Linked DNA regions of Rhodoligotrophos defluvii. Each later gene encodes a partner of the first gene's protein in a complex. Links are inferred from orthologs where the notes say so. Each region holds a gene or a part of one and is shown in the gene's direction. Other genes may lie near its edges.

What was found.
Region 2: the proteins of secY (region 1) and secA are in contact, whole or in part, in a crystal structure (PDB 3DIN), measured with the Thermotoga maritima proteins. The link is inferred for Rhodoligotrophos defluvii from one-to-one orthologs. Residues at the interface, in WP_004081795.1 of Thermotoga maritima: Glu108, Gly109, Glu110, Glu111, Ala236, Glu237, Arg238, Arg239, Ile240, Thr241, Ile242, Gln243, Tyr244, Ala245, Arg246, Arg247, Val248, Thr249, Gly250, Arg251, Arg252, Val253, Tyr254, Gly256, Ala257, Ser258, Thr259, Tyr260, Leu261, Pro262; in WP_004082002.1 of Thermotoga maritima: Glu261, Ala262, Arg263, Lys300, Ala301, Arg302, Thr303, Ile304, Ile305, Leu323, Tyr324, Asp325, Pro326, Val329, Ser330, Tyr333, Ile336, Lys340, Phe345, Val349, Glu363, Phe364, Tyr374, Ser375, Gly376, Gly377, Glu393, Ile395, Thr482, Ser483.

What each region holds. Positions count from the first base shown.
Region 1 is NZ_SZZM01000005.1:246,377-249,886, forward strand. What follows is about bases 1-2,866. They hold secY (preprotein translocase subunit SecY), read left to right. Parts: upstream 1-700; coding sequence 701-2,032; downstream 2,033-2,866. Other genes in these bases: rplO (50S ribosomal protein L15), read left to right, coding at 11-502; E4P09_RS20360 (adenylate kinase), read left to right, coding at 2,029-2,613; rpsM (30S ribosomal protein S13), read left to right, coding at 2,834-2,866. Outside these bases: more of rpsM, read left to right, coding at 2,867-3,202; rpsK (30S ribosomal protein S11), read left to right, coding at 3,220-3,510. UniProt on the Escherichia coli protein: The central subunit of the protein translocation channel SecYEG. Consists of two halves formed by TMs 1-5 and 6-10.
Region 2 is NZ_SZZM01000006.1:238,143-249,398, forward strand. The notes cover bases 4,493-7,808. They hold secA (preprotein translocase subunit SecA), read left to right. Parts: upstream 4,493-4,857; coding sequence 4,858-7,608; downstream 7,609-7,808. Other genes in these bases: E4P09_RS22200 (L,D-transpeptidase family protein), read right to left, coding at 7,638-7,808. Also shown: E4P09_RS22170 (ComF family protein), read right to left, coding at 1-697; 8-oxo-dGTP diphosphatase MutT, read right to left, coding at 1,739-2,137; bifunctional glutamate N-acetyltransferase/amino-acid acetyltransferase ArgJ, read right to left, coding at 2,165-3,406; E4P09_RS22190 (peptidylprolyl isomerase), read right to left, coding at 3,506-4,435; more of E4P09_RS22200, read right to left, coding at 7,809-8,417; E4P09_RS22205 (acetyl-CoA carboxylase carboxyltransferase subunit alpha), read right to left, coding at 8,576-9,532; E4P09_RS22210 (site-specific tyrosine recombinase XerD), read right to left, coding at 9,623-10,558; E4P09_RS26290 (histidine kinase), read right to left, coding at 10,539-10,679; E4P09_RS26095 (shikimate kinase), read left to right, coding at 10,864-11,256. UniProt on the Escherichia coli protein: Required for protein export, interacts with the SecYEG preprotein conducting channel.

The sequences.
Region 1 (3,510 bases):
GATCGAGGACATGAAACTGAACGAGCTGAATGACAACCCCGGCGCCCGCCATCGCGCCAAGCGACGCGGCCGTGGCGTCGGCTCCGGCCTCGGCAAGACGTCCGGTCGCGGCGTCAAGGGCCAGAAGGCGCGCTCGGGCGTGGCCGTGGTCGGCTTCGAAGGCGGCCAGATGCCGATCTACCGCCGGCTGCCGAAGCGCGGCTTCAACAATATCCACGCCAAGAGCTTCAACGAGATCAATCTCGGACGGCTGCAGCAGGCGATCGATGCCAAGCTGATCGACGCCGGCAGCACGGTGACGGTCGATACGCTGGTTGCGGCGGGCGTTCTGTCGCGCCGTCTGGACGGCGTGCGGCTGCTCGGCAATGGCGAGCTCAAGAGCAAGATCTCGATCGAGGTGAACCACGCCAGCAAGTCGGCGCGCGCGGCTGTCGAGAAGGCCGGTGGCAGCCTGGTGATCGTGGGTGGCCCGTCGGCCGAGGCGGGCGAAGCGGCCTCCTGAATTCAGGCTTGGCACGCGGCGTGTTGCCGCATGCGGCCGCACGCGTCGAGCATGGGGCGGAAGGCTTGGTAAACTGTTCCGCCTGGGTAAGCCGGTAGGCTCATGCGGCCGCTGCCGGAGGAAATCTTCGGCGCCGCCTGGCGGGCGTCGGGTGCCTCGCCCATATGAACGGCAAGGGGTACCCGCTCGAGGGACAACATGGCATCAGCAGCAGAGCAGCTTGCCGCGAACATCAATCTCGCGGCCTTTGGCAAGGCGACTGAACTCAAGAAGCGGATCTGGTTCACGCTGGGTGCTCTGATCGTCTACCGGCTCGGGACCTACATCCCCGTTCCCGGCATCGATCCGACCGAGCTTGCCCGCCTCGTTCAGCAGAACTCGGCCGGCATTCTGGGTTGGATCAACGGCCTGGCCGGTGGCGCGCTCGGCCGCATGGCCATCTTCGCCCTGAACATCATGCCCTATATCTCGGCGTCCATCATCGTGCAGCTGATGACGTCGGTATCGCCCCATCTGGAGGCGCTGAAGAAGGAGGGCGAGCAGGGCCGCAAGACCCTCAATCAATATACCCGGTATGGCACCGTTATCTTGGCTGCGGTTCAGGCCTACGCAATCGCCGTCGGGCTCGAGACTTCGAGCAATGCGGTGCTCGACCCCGGCTGGTTCTTCCGTGCCTCGACCGTGATCACCCTCGTGGGCGGCACCGTATTCCTGATGTGGCTCGGCGAGCAGATCACCGCCCGCGGCATCGGCAACGGCATCTCGCTGATCATCTTCGCAGGCATCGTGGCCGAGCTGCCGCGAGCCATTGCCGGCACCCTCGAGCTCGGGCGGCAAGGCATCCTTTCGACCTACCTGATCATCGGCATCGTCATCATGGCCCTCGCCGTGGTCATGTTCATCGTCTTCATGGAGCGGGCGCAGCGGCGCATTCTGGTGCAGTATCCCAAGCGCCAGGTCGGCAACCGGGTCTTCCAGGGCGACAGCTCGCACTTGCCGCTGAAGCTCAACACGGCCGGCGTCATTCCGCCAATCTTCGCGTCCTCGCTCCTGCTCCTGCCGGTGACCATCGCGAATTTCATGTCGGGACAGGGGCCGGGCTGGCTGACCACCCTGACGGCGCTGCTGGGGCCGGGCCAGCCGCTGTTCCTGCTGATCTATGTGGCGCTGATCGTCTTCTTCTGTTTCTTCTACACGGCCATCGTGTTCAACCCCAAGGACACGGCGGATAACCTGAAGAAGCACGGCGGCTTCGTCCCGGGCATCCGCCCGGGGGAGCGCACGGCGGAGTATATCGACTATGTGCTGACCCGTATCACCCTGGTGGGCGCCATCTATATCGCCGCCGTCTGCCTGCTGCCGGAGATCCTGCGCTCGTATTGGGCGCTGCCGTTCTATTTCGGCGGCACCTCGCTCTTGATCGTGGTCAGCGTCACCATGGATACCGTCGCGCAAGTGCAGAGCCATCTGCTCGCCCATCAGTATGAAGGGCTGATCAAGAAGGCGAAGCTGAGGGGAGCCCGTCGATGAACGTCATTCTGCTTGGACCACCCGGGGCCGGTAAGGGGACGCAGGCCAAGCTGTTGGAGCAGCAGCGCGGGCTGAAGCAGCTGTCCACGGGCGACATGCTGCGTGCCGCCATTGCCGAGGGCACGGCGCTGGGGCGCAAGGTCGAGGCGATCATCGCCCGCGGCGACCTGGTGCCGGACGACGTGGTGGTCGGCATCATCGCCGAGCGGATCCGCGCCAAGGACTGCGCCAAGGGCTTCATTCTCGACGGATTTCCGCGCAACGTGGCCCAGGCCGAGGCTCTGGACGCGATGCTTTCGGAACTCGGCCTGAAGCTCGACGCCGTCATCGAGCTGGGAGTCGACGAGAACATCCTGATCGGGCGCATCGAGAAGCGGGCGAGCGAGACGGCGGGTGGCCCGCGAGCCGACGACAATGCCGAGGCGCTCAAGAAGAGGCTGGCCGTCTATAACGAGCAGACCGCGCCGGTTGCGGCCTATTACCGGTCGCGCGGGGTGTTGCGCACCGTGGACGGCATGGCTGACGTGGAGACCGTCAATCGCCAGATCGGGCAGGTGCTCGATCGGGCGCGAGCAGCCTGAACAGGCCCGGAGTTGCCGGGATTGGCGTGAAGTGCCAAGCCGCGTGTTGACGAAACAGCAGAGTCGCCTTACATAACGCGAACTTTGTTGCGCTCAATCGGGCTGGCCTCTGGCAATTCCCTCCGGATTGCCGAAGGTGCAGCCTTGTGTCGTTAGCGCACCCGATTGCAGGACGTTTTGAAGCCCGGGCAAGAGCCGGGCGATTGTAGGAGAAGCCGACGTGGCCCGTATTGCTGGCGTCAACATTCCGACGAACAAACGCGTGGAGATCGCGCTCACCTATATTCATGGAATCGGGCCCAAGATGGCGCGCGAGATCTGTGAAAAGGTGGGCATTCCTAGCGCGCGGCGGGTCAATGAGTTGTCGGATGCGGACGTGCTGCAGATCCGCGAGACCATCGACCGTGACTATATGGTGGAGGGCGACCTGCGGCGGGAAGTGGCCATGAACATCAAGCGGCTGATGGATCTCGGCTGCTACCGCGGCCTGCGCCATCGCCGCGGCCTGCCTGTGCGCGGCCAGCGCACCCACACCAACGCCCGCACCCGCAAAGGTCCAGCCAAGGCCATTGCCGGTAAGAAGAAGTAAGGACAAGGCTGGATCCCATGGTCAAGGACGCTACCCGCATTCGCCGCAAGGAACGTAAGAACATCACGTCGGGCGTCGCCCACGTGAACGCGACCTTCAACAACACGATGATCACCATCACCGATGTCCAGGGGAATGCGATCTCCTGGGCCTCGGCCGGAAAGATGGGCTTCAAGGGCTCGCGCAAGTCGACGCCGTTTGCCGCGCAGATGGCGGCGGAAGAGGCGGCGCGCCGGGCCATGGAGCATGGCATGCGCACCCTCGAGGTGGAGGTGAAGGGCCCGGGCTCGGGTCGTGAGTCGGCGCTG
Region 2 (11,256 bases), on another replicon or contig:
CGAGCAGGGTTTTCGTGCAGGCGCTGCTGGTGGCGCCTGTGGTGAGCACATCATCTATTAGCAGAACGCGCTTTCCCGCGACAAGACCCCGATGAACCGGGGGCACCGCAAAGGCCTTGCGGACATTGCGACGGCGGGCGCGCTCGTCCAGCATGACCTGGGAGGAGGTGGCGCGCACCCGTTTCAGCGCGCGTGGTGCCCAGGAGCGCCCGCTGGCCTTCGCGATCTTGCGGGCCAGTATGGCCGACTGGTTGTATCGCCGCGACCATAGGCGCTTCCAGTGTAAAGGCACCGGCACGATGAGATCCGCATCCGCGATGAGGTGGCGGCCGGCCCGCATCATCATGCGAGCCATGCAGTTGAGCGCGTCATGCCGATCGCGATACTTGCCGGCATGCACCAGCTCGCGCGAGATCTCGTCATAGGCGACGGCACCGCGCGCCCGGGCGAAAAGCGGCGGCCGCGCGAGGGCCAACGCACTGAGCACCCCTTCGCCCTGATCATAGGGGAAGGGAATGCCGAGCCGATCGCACAAGGGGGGCTCGAGGAAGGTCAGCCCTTGCCAGCATTTGGCGCAGAGGCTGCGCGGGGTCGCTGTCCGCGCCTTGCAGCACAGGCATTGGGGCGGCAGGACGAGGTCGAGCGCCAGCCTTGCGGCCGTCCCGAACTCAGCGCTCCATCGTGCCGCGTGGTCCATGTGCCCTTCTCGCGCTGGCTATTTGGCCGCCGCCCCTGAGCAAAGAGCAAGAGGTTCCCGCCGCCGGCCCACGAAATCCACAACCATTCTTACGCAAAGCTGGCGCATTCGATCGTCATCGCCATATTTGTAGCCATGGCAGCCGATCGCAGCTCCCCCGCAAGCCTGACACCTGTGGTGTTCGACCGCGCGCTGGTCCGCGCCCGTCGCACCGCGGCGCTCGCCCGCAGCGGCGGCGCGGCGGATTTTCTCAGCGCCGCCGTCATCCCGGAGCTTGCAGACAGGCTGAGCCTGATCACCCGCCGGTTCTCTGCAAGCGTCGTGCTCGCCGCTGGCGCGCGGCAGTTCGCCACCGCGCTGGGCATGCCGGAGCGGATCGGTCTGCCTCTGGCAGCTGACGTGACGGATCATCCCGGCGCCGATCTGGTCTGCGACGAGGAGGCCCTGCCCTTCGCGCAAGGAAGTCTCGACTGCATCATCAGCGGCTTGACCCTGCATTGGGTGAATGATCTGCCCGGCGCCCTCATTCAAATGCGGCGGGCCTTGCGTCCGGACGGCTTGCTTCTGGCTGCCATGTTCGGCGGGGATACGCTGAGCGAGTTGCGTACATCGCTGCTGCTGGCGGAGGCACAGAGTTCGTCCGGGGCATCGCCGCGCGTATCGCCCTTCCTCGATATCCGCGACGCCGGCGCCCTGCTGCAGCGGGCCGGCTTCGCCCTGCCGGTGGTTGATGCAGACCGGCTGACGGTTCGCTATGCGGACCCGCTCACCCTCATGCGGGACCTCAAGGCGATGGGAGCCGGCAATGCGCTCGTCTCCCGCAGCAGGCGACCGCTGCGACGTTCGGTGCTGATGGATGCCTGCGAAGCTTATGTCCAGCAGTTCTCCGATCCGGATGGGCGTGTCCGGGCGACATTCCAGATCATCTATCTGATCGGCTGGGCGCCCCATGAGAACCAGCAGAAACCGTTGCGACCTGGCAGTGCCAAGGCGAGGCTGGCGGATGCGCTGAACACGGTGGAGCACAAGCTTCCGCGGTGGTCAGAGCGCATCGCGCAAGTGCGGGATCAGCGGCAAGTCGGCGGGCGGCATCGGATAATTCCGCAGATTGAGGGGCTTGACCCAAGCAAATTCCTGGCCTTCGCGCGCAGTCACGGCGCCGGACCAGCGGCGGCAGACATAAAGCGGCATCAGCAGGTGGAAATGCTCGTAAGTGTGGCTGGCGAAGGTTAGCGGCGCCAGACAGGCGGCCGTCACGTCGATGCTGAGCTCCTCCTTCAGCTCGCGGATCAGTGCTCGCTCCGGCGTCTCGCCGGCTTCGACCTTGCCGCCGGGAAACTCCCAAAGGCCGGCCATGACCTTGCCTTCCGGGCGCTTGGCGATGAGCACGCGGCCATCGGCATCGACCAAGGCGCAGGCGGCGACGAGCACCATCTTCATTTGCTCACGATCTCGCGGTTTTGGAATTCAGCTGCGGTAATCGGCGTTGATGTCGATATAGCCGTGGGTGAGATCGCAGGTCCACACAGTGGCGCGCCCCCGCCCCACCCCGACATCCACCGCGATATCGATTTCGCGGCCCTTCATATGCGGCACGATCTGCTCTTCCCGGTAGGCGGGATCCCGCTGGCCATGGGCGGCGACGAGTACGCCACCGATCTCGATCCGCAGATTATCGCGCGAGACGGCCTCACCCGATTTGCCCACCGCCATCACGATGCGGCCCCAGTTGGCGTCCTCACCGGCAATGGCCGTCTTGACCAGGGGCGAATTGCCGATCGCCAGGCCGATGCGGCGGGCGGCCAAATCGGAATCGGCGCCGGTCACCGTGATGGTCACCAGCTTCTGTGCGCCCTCGCCGTCGCGCACCACCAGCAGCGCCAGCTCGCGGGTTACCTCATCGAGCGCCCGGCGGAAATCGGCGAGCAACTGCTCGTCCGCGCGGGCGGGTAAGGCATTGCCGGCTTGGCCGGTGGCAAACAGCAGCACGGTGTCGCTGGTCGAGGTATCGCTATCGACGGTGATGCAGTTGAAGCTCCTGTCCGCGCTTGCCGAGAGCAGCTCCTGCAGCACCGGTTGCGGGATGGCCGCGTCGGTGAAGATGAAGCCCAGCATGGTGGCCATGTCCGGGGCGATCATGCCGGAGCCCTTGACGATGCCGTTGATGGTCACCGTGGCGCCGCCGACATTGGCGGTAGCGGTCGCCGCCTTTGGAAAGGTATCGGTGGTCATGATGGCCCGGGCCGCCTCTTCCCAGGCATCCGCCGAGACCCTCAAGGCAAGGCCGGCGTCGAGGGCCCGGACGATCGGCTCGGTGGGCAGCGGCTCGCCAATGACACCAGTGGAGGCGAGGTAAACGGTGTCTACAGGGCACCGGACAGCCCTGGCCAGAGCCTCGGCGCTCACCCTCACGGCTTCGTCGCCGAGCCGGCCGGTAAAGGCGTTGGCGTTGCCCGAATTGACCAAGAGCGCACGGGCGCGACCATGGTCTAGCTGCCGCCGGCACCAGTCCACCGGCGCCGAGGCCGTTTTCGACCGGGTGAGCGCGCCCGCTGCCACCGTGCCTTCGTCCATCACCGCCAGCATCAAATCGGTGCGGCCGCTATAGCGGATGCCGGCCGCGGCGGCGGCGAAGCGGACCCCCTGGACCGGAGGCAAAGCGGGAAAGCCGGCTGGCGCGAGAGGCGAGACGGGGTGCTTGGCAGCCATCAGTCAGATCCAAGGCTTGATGTGTCGTCAGCAACAGAAGCGGGCGGCCAGCCCGAGGGCCGCGCCGCCGCGTCATAATAGCCGCGCCCGGGGCCTCGTCTACTGTCCTTGCGCGGCCGGCTTGGTGCCGCCCTCACCCGAGACGGTAGGCATCTGGCCGTTGCGCATCTGCTCCATCTGCGATTGCAGGCGTTGCAGGTCTGGGTCGACCATCTCGACATCGGCGCTCTTGCGGAGCTCAGCCACCTTCTCCTGCACCTTCTGGCGGAGCACGATCATGCGCAGGCCGTTCTTCACCTTGTCAAAAGGCTCGGCGCCGCCCACCTTGCGCTCCTCGACCTTGATGATGTGCCAGCCATAGTTGGTCTGCACGGGCTGAGACACCTGGCCAGGCTGAAGGGCGAAGGCGGCCTTTGAGAATTCGGGCACCATCTCGTCGGCGCTGAAGAAGCCGAGATCGCCACCGTACTGAGCCGAGCCGTCCTTGCTGATCTGCTTGGCGAGGTCGGCGAAATTGGCGCCAGCCTCGATCTTGGCGAGGGCGTCCCTGGCCTGCTCTTCGGTGTCGACCAGGATGTGGCGCGCATGCACACGCTCGACACTGTTCACCTTGGCGGCTTCCTGGTCGTAGAGCTTGCGGACATCCTCCTCGTTGACGGTGGGCTGGATCTTCTCGTGGAAATAGGCGTCGCGCAGCGCCTTGGCCTGGTAGAAGGCAAGCCGCTTCTTATACTCGTTGGTCTCGGCGATCGCTTCCTTGACGGCCTCCTGTGCCATCAGATGCCGCTCGACAAGATACTCGACCACGAAGGCATAGCGAAGCTGCGGGGGCACCTCAGCCAACTGCGGCAGGTCATCCGCCGCGAGTTTCACCTCCGAAGCCTTGATCTCATAGCCGTTGACCTTCGCCACCACCGGGTCATCCGGCGCCGCCTGCTGTGCCTGCGCCACGGGCGCTTGCGCCAACGGCGCGATCGCCGCGGCGATCGCAACGGCTGCGGCTGTGCACAGCCCGTATCTCAACGTCATAGTATCTCCCAACCTCTTACCGCCACGCCTCCGCGCGGGTTCTTCAGCTTCGTCTCTTGGTCCAATATTTCGGCGAGATTGTGCCGACGGGCGCCTGGGTTGTTCTTTCCTGTTGAGCCCCATCGGCGCCACAATGGCGGGAAAGCCGCCTCCTGGCAAGCGGCCAAGATGGGGCAAACCCAAGCGGCCCGCGATTGAAAGCGGCTATTGGGGCGACTATTTGAGGGAGCGATGCGGCGTTCTGCCGTCATTATGCCCGATCACGTTTTTACGAGGCGGGTGCGAGCGTGGCTGGAACCCCCGGCCGAGCGCGACACATCGCAAATTGCGCTCACCCCTTCCCTCGATTAGAAGACGCGGGAAATAATGTTGCCAAGGCGTGGCAATGCCGCCGATGCGATTGCCCCTTAAGGACTTTGCTCATGGTCTCGTTCTCAGCGCTCACCGCAAAGATCTTCGGTCAGTCGAATACGCGGCGGCTGAAGCGCTATTCCGAAAAGGTCGCGGCGATCAATGCGCTCGAGCCGGAGATGGAGAAGCTCAGCGACGACGAGCTGAAAGCGCAAACCGATAAGTTCAAGGCGCAACTCGCGGCTGGCAAGACCCTGGATGACCTGCTGATTCCCGCTTTCGCCACAGTGCGCGAGGCGGCCAAGCGCACGCTCGGCCAGCGCCATTTCGACGTGCAGCTGATCGGCGGGATGGTCCAGCACGAGGGCAAGATTTCCGAGATGCGCACCGGCGAGGGCAAGACGCTGGTGTCGACTGCCCCGGGCTACCTCAACGCCCTGACCGGCAAGGGCGTGCATGTGGTGACGGTGAACGATTACCTTGCCCAGCGCGACGCGGAGTGGATGGGCCGCATCTACAAGTTCCTGGGGCTGACGGTCGGCTGCATCGTCCACGGGCTCGATGACCAGCAGCGCCGCGAGGCCTATGCCTGCGACATCACCTATGGCACCAACAACGAGCTCGGGTTCGACTATCTCCGCGACAACATGAAGTTCGACCTGCAGGACATGGTGCAACGCGGGCATGAGTTCGCCATCGTGGACGAGGTGGACTCGATCCTCATCGACGAGGCGCGGACGCCACTCATCATCTCAGGTCCGCTCGAAGATAAGTCCGAACTCTACCTCACCATCGACGAGTTCATCCCGCGCCTCGCGCCGGAGCACTACGAGGTGGATGAGAAGCAGCGGACAGTCACCCTGACGGAAGAAGGCAACCAGCTGCTCGAGACGATGCTGCAGGAAGCGGGGCTGCTGGAGGGCGAATCGCTTTACGACGTAGAGAACGTTTCCGTCGTGCACCACGTCAACCAGGCGCTAAAGGCGCACAAACTGTTCCAGCGCGATCGGGACTATATCGTGAAGGACGGCCAGGTGATCATCATCGACGAGTTCACCGGCCGCATGATGCCCGGGCGCCGCTATTCCGACGGGCTGCACCAGGCGCTCGAAGCGAAGGAGCGGGTGGCGATCCAGCCCGAGAACCAGACGCTCGCCTCGATCACATTCCAGAACTACTTCCGGCTCTACAAGAAGCTGGCCGGCATGACTGGCACGGCCATGACCGAGGCCAACGAGTTCCTGGATATCTACAAGCTGGAAGTGGTGGAGATACCTACCAACAAACCGGTCCAGCGGCTCGACGAAGACGACGAGGTCTACCGTACCGCTCGCGAGAAGTATCAGGCGATCATCGAGCTGGTGAAGGATTGCCGCAAGCGCGGCCAACCGCTGCTGGTGGGCACGGCGTCCATAGAGAAATCCGAGATCCTGTCCGCTATGCTGCGGGAGCACAAGATCCCGCACAGCGTGCTCAATGCGCGCTATCACGAACAGGAGGCGCAGATCATCGCTCAGGCCGGCGTGCCGGGCGCGGTCACCATCGCCACCAATATGGCGGGCCGCGGCACCGACATTCAGCTTGGCGGCAATGCCGAGATGCGCATCAAAACGGAGCTTGCGGACGTCACCGACGAGGAGGAGTACAAGCGGCGCGCCGATGCGATTCTCGCCGAGGTGGAGGAGCGCAAGGCCCAGGCGATCGCAGCGGGCGGCCTCTTCGTGGTTGGTACGGAGCGCCATGAGAGCCGGCGCATCGACAACCAGCTGCGCGGCCGCTCCGGCCGGCAGGGCGACCCCGGCCGCTCCCGGTTCTTCCTGTCGCTCGAAGACGACCTGATGCGCATCTTCGGGTCGGAGCGCATGGATACCATGCTGCAACGGCTCGGGATCCAGGAGGGCGAGGCGATCGTGCATCCCTGGATCAACAAAGCGCTGGAGAAGGCGCAGCAGAAGGTCGAGGCGCGGAACTTCGATGCTCGCAAGAACGTGCTCAAGTTCGACGATGTCATGAACGACCAGCGCAAGGTGATTTTCGAGCAGCGCATCGAGATCATGCGCGGCGAGGAGGTCTCGGAGACCATCGATGACATGCGCCACCAGGTGGTGCATGACCTAGTCGCGGAGCACATCCCCGAGCGGGCCTATGCGGAGCAATGGGACGCGGCCGGCCTGCACCAGAGGGTGCAGGAGGTTCTGAATTTCGACCTGCCGATCGAGGATTGGGCGCGGGAGGAGGGTATAGCGGACGAGGAGATCCGCGAGCGCATCCTCAAGGCGGTCGATGAGGCCTATGAAGCCAAGCGGCAACGCTTCACGCCGGAAATCATGCGGCAGATCGAGAAGGCGGTGCTGCTGCAGACGCTAGACCACCTGTGGCGCGAGCACCTGGTGATGCTCGAGCACCTGCGCCAGGCAGTGGGCTTGCGCGGCTATGCGCAGCGCGATCCGCTGAACGAGTACAAGACCGAGTCATTCACCCTGTTCGAGGGCATGCTGGCCAAGCTGCGCGAAGCGGTCACCGCCCAGATGATGCGGGTCGAGATCATGCAGGAGGCGCCGCCGCCGGAGTTGCTGCGGCACGATGCCCTGCCGCCGATGCAGGCGCATCATGCGGATCCATTCACGGGGGAAGACGAGTTGGCCCTGGCCATGGCGGAAGCGGAAGGCAGATTCGGGCGGCAGGCGGCGCGCTTTGGCGCAGCGTCTGCGGCAGCGGTCGACCCGAACAACCCCGCAACATGGGGGAAGGTGCAACGGAATGCGCCTTGCCCTTGCGGCTCAGGACGCAAGTACAAGCACTGCCACGGGGCGGTGCGGTAGCTGCGCAAAAGGCATCAGGAGCAGGCCCGTCACCACCCCTGGATCAGGCGGGGGGCATCAGGGCTTGCGCTGGCGGCACTAACGCGGAACACGTCGGGTACCGCGCTGTTGCTGTCGAAGAACACGTATTTCTTATCTTGCACGCCTACGATTGGCGGGCGCCGGTTCTTCTCGAAAAAGTCGTAGCCTTCCTTCAGGTTCTGCCAGAAGGCATACCATTCGTGGTCCTTGCGGAAGGCCATGTTCTCGTCGGTCATGCGGAAGGGAAAGGCGGCGATCGGGAAGTCTCGCTGCCCGGCGATGAAAGCCTCGCGCGCCAGCGCAAAGATTTCCTCGACCGCCTCGTCGGTCATGGCATAGCAACCAGCAGAGCGGCAGCCCCCATGAACCATGAGGGCCGAGCCGGTGCGGCCGTTCGCCTTATCGAAGGCGTTGGGGTAGCCGATGTTGAAGGAGAGGTGATAGGCGCTGCGCGGGTTCATCTGGGCCGGGGTCACCACATAGAAGCCCTCCGGCGCCTGCTTGTCGCCTTCCTTCAGCTTCGGCCCGAGGTCGCCAGACCAGTTGCAGACATTGTAGGTCTTGACATGGGTGTAGGTGCCGGACGCGTTGGCCATCCAGACCTCGAATTCCGATTCCTGCTTGAAGATGCGCACATAGAGAGGCGCTCCGGGCGCCACTCCCTTCGCGGCAAGCAGGGCCTTGGTCTCCTTCGACAGCGGCTTGAGCGCCTTGTCGGGCTCAGTGCTGAATTTGCAGGCCGCGAGAACAAGGCTCAGACAAGCGACAAGAAACAACCTCAAAACCATCGGGAACGTCACGGCTGATGAACCCTCTTCCCCCGGGAACGCAAGCCTGCACAAAACGCGTTGTCAAAGCCTTAACTATGTCGAAGACACTTGGCAATGTGATCGATGTTCACCTTGTCGCCAGGTCACAGGCTGCCCTCCTTGCCGTGAATTCGTCGCTACAGATTGCGGCCAATGGCCAGGAACTTTTCGCGGCGGGCATGGCGCAGTTCTTCGGGCGCCAGGTTTTGTAAACGGTCCAGGTGACTGGAAATCGCCTCGCCGACCGCGGTCATGATCTGTTCCGGTGCGCGATGGGCGCCACCCACCGGCTCGTGGATGATTTCGTCGATGACGCCGAGCCGCTTCAAGTCATCGGCGGTAATCTTCATGGCCGTTGCCGCATCTTTGGCGCGAGTGGAATCGCGCCAAAGGATGGAGGACGCGCCTTCGGGCGAAATCACGGAATAGATGGAATGCTCAAGCATGAGCACCACATTGGCCGTGGCCAGCGCCACGGCGCCACCAGAGCCGCCTTCGCCGATGATGATCGAGACCAGGGGCACACCGACGCGCAGGCAACATTCCGTCGACCGGGCGATGGCTTCGGCCTGGCCACGTTCCTCTGCGCCGATGCCAGGATAGGCGCCGGCGGTGTCGACAAAGGTGATGACGGGCAACTCGAACCGGTCGGCCAGCTCCATGAGCCGGACCGCCTTCCGGTACCCTTCTGGCCGGGCCATGCCGAAATTGTGCTTCAGGCGAGAGGCGGTATCGGCGCCTTTCTCCTGGCCGATGATCATCACCGGCATGCCCTTGAACCGGGCCGGTCCGCCGAGGATCGCCCTGTCCTCGGCGAATTTGCGGTCGCCAGCCAGGGGGGTGAAGTCGGTGAACAGAAAGCGGGTGTAGTCGAGGAAATGTGGCCGCTCGGGATGCCGCGCCACCTGCATCTTCTGCCAGGGCTGCAGAGACTCGTAGAGCTGGGCCAGACTGCGGGCGGTCTTCTGCTCGAGCTGCCGCACCTCCTCCTCGATCTGCATCGAGGAGCCGTTGGCGGCAGCGATCGCCTTGAGTTCGGCAATTTTGCCTTCGAGCTCGGCGATCGAGCTTTCGAAGTCGAGAAAAGTACGCATTCCCTGTCTTGCATCCCCTGGCGTGAATGGGCCCAAGCACATATAGGGCGCACTGGCCGGGGCGGACAGTGGCGAGGCGCGCGGAGGATGTCAACCGGCCAGCGGATGCTGAGCGAGCACTTGCTTCAGCCGCTCAGCCAGCACATGCGTGTAGATTTGGGTTGTCGAGATATCGGCGTGCCCCAGCATCTGCTGGACAGCACGGAGGTCGGCACCGCCCGCGAGCAGATGGCTGGCGAAGGCATGGCGCAGCACGTGAGGCGAGACCAAGTTCGGGTCGAGGCCGGCACGCGCCGCGAGCCCCTTCAGCTCCTGGGCGAAGTATTGGCGGGTGATGTGACCGCTCTCGCCATGCGAAGGGAATAGCCAGGGAGAGCTTTCCGTGCTTTCCGCACCCTCGGCCGCTACGACCCTATAGAGGTCGACCGCCTTACGAGCTGCCGTGCTCAGCGGCACCAGCCGCTCGCGGCCGCCCTTGCCGCGAATGGTGAGGAACCGTTCATCGGCCTTGGCTGTGAGAACGGTGAGCGAGACCAGTTCCGAGACCCGCAGACCGGTTGCGTACAGGAGCTCCAGGAGGCAATGCAAGCGGGCTGCGCGCAGGCGGTCACCCGGCAAGCGAGCATAGTCCACCTCCTGGCGCGCCAAGGCGAGCAGCTGGTCTACCTGCTGGACCGAGAGCACCTTTGGCAGAGCCCGCCTCGGACGTGGGCTTTCGAGCACCGCCGTGGGATCATCCGCCCGAATTCCTTCGGCATAGAGAAAGCGGTGGAATTGGCGGAGGGCGGAGAGCCGGCGAGCGGCCGTGGTCGCGGAGAGGCCGGCCGCTTCGAGCGCGCCGAGATAGGCGCGCAGATCATCGCTCCCGGCATCGGCAATGGTGCGCCGCCGCTCCACGAGGAACCCTCGGTAGTCGCCGAGGTCACGCGCATAGGCGTCCAGCGTGTTCTCCGCTGCACCCCGCTCGGCACTCAGCATCTCGAGAAAGCTCTCGATCAGCCGTCCGTCAGCGGAAAAGCCTGTCACTGGGCACCTGCTTCACCACGGTGCTCTGCTCGGGCCTCATGGTCGACAGCGCATAGACAGCACCATAGACGAGGCCACCCAGGCACCCGAGAATCAGCAGGAATCTTAGACTACCGGGCATTTTTGCCGCAAACTCCAAATAGCCCGAGACCTACGATCCGTTCACCTCTCATGGATAACGCCTCCGCCGTGGGCGGGCAAGTAACGGACTGATTATCAGCCTTGCCATTCGTGTTGCTCTTTGCGATCGGTGCGGCAAGGGTCTAAAACCGAACCGCACGGACCTGCAGGAGTGTCCAGACGTCATGACCGCCAGCTCTCTCGTCAAGATATCCGACCTGGAGCGGACCGTTGCCGACAGTCTCGGTGGCCGCTGCATCGTCCTCATCGGCCTGATGGGCGCGGGCAAAACCACTGTCGGACGGAGGCTGGCGCAGCGGCTCGGCCTGCGCTTTGTAGATGCGGACCACGAAATCGAGGCCGCTGCCGGCAAGACCATACCGGAGATTTTCGCCGATCATGGGGAGCCCTATTTTCGGGAAGGCGAGCGGCGCGTGATCCAGCGCCTGCTTTTGGAAGGGCCGCAGGTATTGGCGACGGGTGGCGGCGCCTATATGGACGAATCAACCCGCGGGGCGATTCGCGCTCACGGCATCTCCGTTTGGTTGCGGGCCGAGCTCAGCGTGCTGATGAAACGG